2 regions of the Pseudomaricurvus sp. ABR4_320 genome follow, and region 1 is predicted to be linked to the other one. Evidence: predicted binding sites of a transcription regulator. Region 1 holds the regulator's gene; the other holds the start of a gene.

Region 1 (2,205 bases):
GGCTGACATTGGAATACTTCCTGACACCCAATCTTGGCGTAGAAGTGCTGGCTGCAACACCGTTTAAGCACACTGCCGTTCTTAATGGTGGGTTGGCCGGCGTTGGTGACATTGCAGATTTTACCCATTTGCCACCGACGGTAAGCGCGGTGTACCACCTAAATGATATGGGTGGTTTTCAACCCTACGTTGGCGTCGGTTTGAACTATACCTTTATTTATGAAGAAAATTTGGATAACAGCGCTGCAGGAGCTTTGGCCGGCTTAGGTTTAACGGGCGGTGATATCGAGTTGGAAGACTCGTTTGGTATTGCTCTGCAGGCCGGGGTTGATTGGCTGCTGGATGAAAAGTGGTTGGTTAATGCGTCAGTACGCTGGATTGATATCAGCACTGAGGCCGAAATCTCTTTTGATGGCGGTAGTAAAATAAAGGCCGACGTTGATGTAGATCCATTTGTCTACACATTGTCCGTCGGCTACAAGTTCTAAGAGAAATCAGTTAGCCTGCTCGTGGCAGGCTCTCTGTAAGGCATTAGGTGATCCGTAATAGCGTGACCACTTAATGCCGATGATAAGATAATAAAAAGACGCTAAGTGCAGGGATCTTCGACATTGGCGATTTGTTTTAAGGCCGCCATGTCTGTGATACCGATTTCCTTTTTGTCGACACTTAAAATGCCATTTTTCTGAAAACGGCTAAATACGCGGCTGACAGTTTCTATTGTTAAGCCCAGATAATTTCCAATATCCGCACGAGACATTGGCAGTCGAAACGACGTTGCTGATAAATGTCGGTTGTGGTTGCGTGTCGAAATACTCAACAATAATGACGCTACCCGCTCTTCTGCGCTGTTCTTACTCAGTAGCGTAATCAACTGCTGGTCAGATTTGATTTCCTTACTCATGAGCTGAAAAAAATGTCGCTGCAAGTTGGGTAGCTGCAGACTCAAATCTTCCAGGCGAGAAAAGGGGATTTCGCAAATCGCCGAGGTTTCTAAGGCGACCGCAGAATTGGAGTAGCGATTGGTAGCGATACCATCCATGCCCACCACTTCACCAGGCAGAAAAAACCCCGTTACCTGCTCTTGGCCATCGTTAGTGACGCTGACCGTTTTGATGGTTCCGGATCTCACTGCGTAGACGGATTGAAATGGCTGGTTGGCTCGATACAAATGCTCTCCTTTCTGCAGAGGACGTCCACGCTGAATGATCTGATCGAGTCGATCGATATCGTCAACATGGAGACTGATGGGGAGGCAAATCGCGTTCAGGCGACAGTCACCACAGGATACAGTTGGATTGTGATGGCACCGGCTGCCGACACCATTGGCTGAAGAGTCACTCGCAATACGGGAGGTCATACCATCGATTTCAAATAAAAAGGCTAAAGACAATTACTATTCTGCTATACCGGCTACAGCGGGTAAAGAGAAAATGTCCCCTGTTTGGGGGTATAAGATGGGCTTTAGCAGGTCACTCAATAAAAAAATGCCTTGTTGCGTAAGCTTAATCTGATTGTCGTGCTCGCTGTAGAGCGGCGTGTTATCGACCAAAGTCTGAGATTGCCATGCGGTTAGTAACTTTGCCAAAGCCGTGCCATAAGGGGGAATCTCCAGTTTATGAAAACACATTAATTCACGCGCCATCGCCAATTGTTGGGTGTGGGAGGGGCGTGTGTAAGGCTGGTTGGGAATCTCACTGTCGCGATAATTGGCAAAGACCGAAGCGTTGCGCCACGTGTTATGCAGTCCAAAACTCTCGGCGCCCGGGCCAAACGCCAGAATGCTGTTAACGCCCAAACCGTTGTAGCCAAACGGTGTCATCTGTATCGTTTTTTCGTGAAAGGCGTTGGCGGTTCGGCTTTTCGATTTTACTAGCCAATCGTTGCCCAACAACAGATATTGGTAGTCTTCTGCAAGCTTTAACAATGTGTCAAAGAGTTCGCGGCCGGCGTTTGTATGTGGCAAACAACGCCAATGGATCGCTGTTGGTAGTCCCGCACGAGAGTCCTCTAGTTTCGGTAAAAGTCTATGGATATCTGGCGATGGCTGCCAGGAGAGTAGGGACCAGCTGTCAAAACGAAAATCCGCAATCATAGCCAAACTGCGATCGATGAGTTTGTTGCTGTAGATGCTGCTGGGTAACTGCAGGCGTAGGTGATTAAAACCCAGGCCGCGAAACAAGGCCAAGCGGTCCGCGTTTAATG
Region 2 (2,205 bases), on a different contig from region 1:
GACCTTGCACCCCACGTTGGTGCTTCGCTTGATGTTATGGATCAGGATGCCCGTAAAATGCGCGGTGATAAGCCGTTTGTTTTTACCAATTTGAAACAGGGTCAGGGTGTTGATCAAATTATTGAATTTATTGTGACCGAAGGAATGCTGGACGCAAAAATATTGCCGCCAGCCAAAGCGGTTGTTTAACGCGCTATAAATTGAGGAATTAACATGAAACTGATCGTCCCCCTTGTGGCAACTTTACTCTCAGCTCAAGTTGTAGCGCACCCAGGCCATGGTACGCCGCTGACTCATGATGCCGAGCATCTACTGTGGTTGGCTGGTGCATTGGCTGTAGCCGCGGGCGGCTACTGGTTGATGCGACGTAAAGCGAAGTCGGCTCGCCAGTCTACTCGATAACAAATTGATCTGAGTAAGAGACATTAATCAAAAACCACTGGTCTTTGGGTTTATAGAAATAAAACTCCCATACCAGAGGAAAATGTTCCATGTTTAATTGGTAGATCAGGCGTTTGGTGGTTGACGAAATGTCTTCCTCTTCTGCTTTCTCATAGCCAAGAATGCGCCCATAGCCAGGAAACTGGCGGGCAACACTATCACTTAAACGAGCGACACCTTCGCCTTTGCGTTTTTCGATATAGGACCCTGCCAGCAGCTGTTGAAAGGCGTCTTCGATCTCATTGTTCTTGAGCATGTCGAAGAAGGTGGCAATACGCTCTTCAGGTAAATAGTTCTGGTTAGCAGCATTCGCTGAGTGGACAGAAAGCCCCATCAAAAGGCCGATGATGAGTGCGGTCAATGACCCGAGGCGAGGTCCGTGTCGGGCAGTGATAGGGGTGGGCATGGTGTTAAGCTCCGAATTTTCTCGAGGCTTAGACTGCAGGATCTTTATCGGGTTCGCAAGGTGCCAACCTTCTGCACCCGTTAGCCAACCTTTGTGTCAGGATGTAAGCAGGGTTGCTCTTCGTGAGGAAGCCCTGGTGCCAGACGGCCGTCCAGGTATGTAGATATTGCTCTTAAGGGGAATTTTTCTGTGGTCGTTACTAGAAGGGTACCACGTTCGGCGAGCCGTCGAACAACGCCGTCTCCCGCCGATTGAGCAATAGCGATATCGCAACCGTGGAGCGGGTGACGATGACCATCGTCACGCACATGCCACTCATGCAAGGTGCCGCCAGAGTCGAGGTTGAGAGTCCATTCCAGTTGTGGTTCAAGCGGGTTTTCTACGGTATAGACTTGCCAGATTTCAGCTCTTCCGGCGTGGGGGGCGAGGGTGCCATCCGGCAGCATCGCAACGGCAATCAGTTGGGTTGGCATGGGCGCGCTCACAAAACGTCGGTGAAAGGCTGAGAGTATTCAGAAATTTCAGGAATGAGATATTGATGCAACTCAATAACCTTAAATTATATGAGGTTATTGGCGGTTCAATCGTCAAATAACATTGCGAGCGGGTTTCTCGTTGGCAGATAGAGCCACGTATTCAGTCGTCAAATGCCTGTAGATCTTCGATCGTATCTATATCAATGGCGGCACTGGGCAGCGGCAAGGTTCGAACTGGATATTGTTGTAACAGGGCTTTGGCGCCGCGATCACCGGTGAGTTGACGTAATTCTGAAAAGTACGCCTTCGGAAAAATGGCGGGAATTCCCGGATTGTTTAAATAATGGGCTGCCGCGATGGTATCCGGTGCTTGCGCCCAGAGTGAAATGAGTGATGTCAGTTCGGCAGTGGATACCGCGACTTGATCAGCGGCAAGAAACAACAATGCACTGTGTTGCTTGCCTATGTGTTCGACTGCGACGCGAATGGAGCTGGCGATACCCTCCTGCCAATCTGAATTTATCATCACAGAAGCTTGGCTAAGGTTGGCCGTCTTTAGAATCTGTTCCGAATGTGCCCCGAGAATCACGTAGAGGGGAAAGGACAGTTTATGGCAGAGTGCTACCGAACGCTCCAGAAGTGTTGAGCCTTCGAGACTGGCAAGCTGCTTGGGAGAGCCGAAGCGGCTGGCGGAACCAGCGGCGAGAATGACGATAGCGATTGAGGGTCCACTGGAGGTATGTGGGTTGATTGAAGAGTCTGTCATCGGGGTCATTTTTCACTGCTTGAGCGCTAGGGTAGGAGGCTGATTTCGTATGATAGAAAAAATCTGGCCAAGATCAAATTTCGATTGATTCAGGTGGCGCTCTGTTGGGGTTTCGA

What was found. The regulator FNR, encoded in region 1, switches genes on or off when oxygen is low (the NO sensors DNR and NnrR bind a similar motif). The targets are predictions, from matches to a motif close to TTGATNNNNATCAA.
Region 2: ACXAFR_RS02325 (NifB/NifX family molybdenum-iron cluster-binding protein) is a predicted target of FNR. The motif match lies at 1,383-1,396, and genes of this name have one in related genera.

Annotation. Positions count from the first base shown of each region.
Region 1 covers NZ_JBSWVF010000004.1:139,949-142,153, forward strand. The annotation lists gene ACXAFR_RS09665 (OmpW/AlkL family protein) at 1-488, shown strand, start outside; gene fnr (fumarate/nitrate reduction transcriptional regulator Fnr) at 590-1,360, opposite strand; gene ACXAFR_RS09675 (hypothetical protein) at 1,397-2,205, opposite strand, start outside.
Region 2 covers NZ_JBSWVF010000001.1:537,524-539,728, reverse strand. The annotation lists gene ureG (urease accessory protein UreG) at 1-189, shown strand, start outside; gene ACXAFR_RS02335 (hypothetical protein) at 214-402, shown strand; gene ACXAFR_RS02330 (hypothetical protein) at 392-847, opposite strand; gene ACXAFR_RS02325 (NifB/NifX family molybdenum-iron cluster-binding protein) at 928-1,320, opposite strand; gene ACXAFR_RS02320 (nucleotidyltransferase family protein) at 1,484-2,098, opposite strand.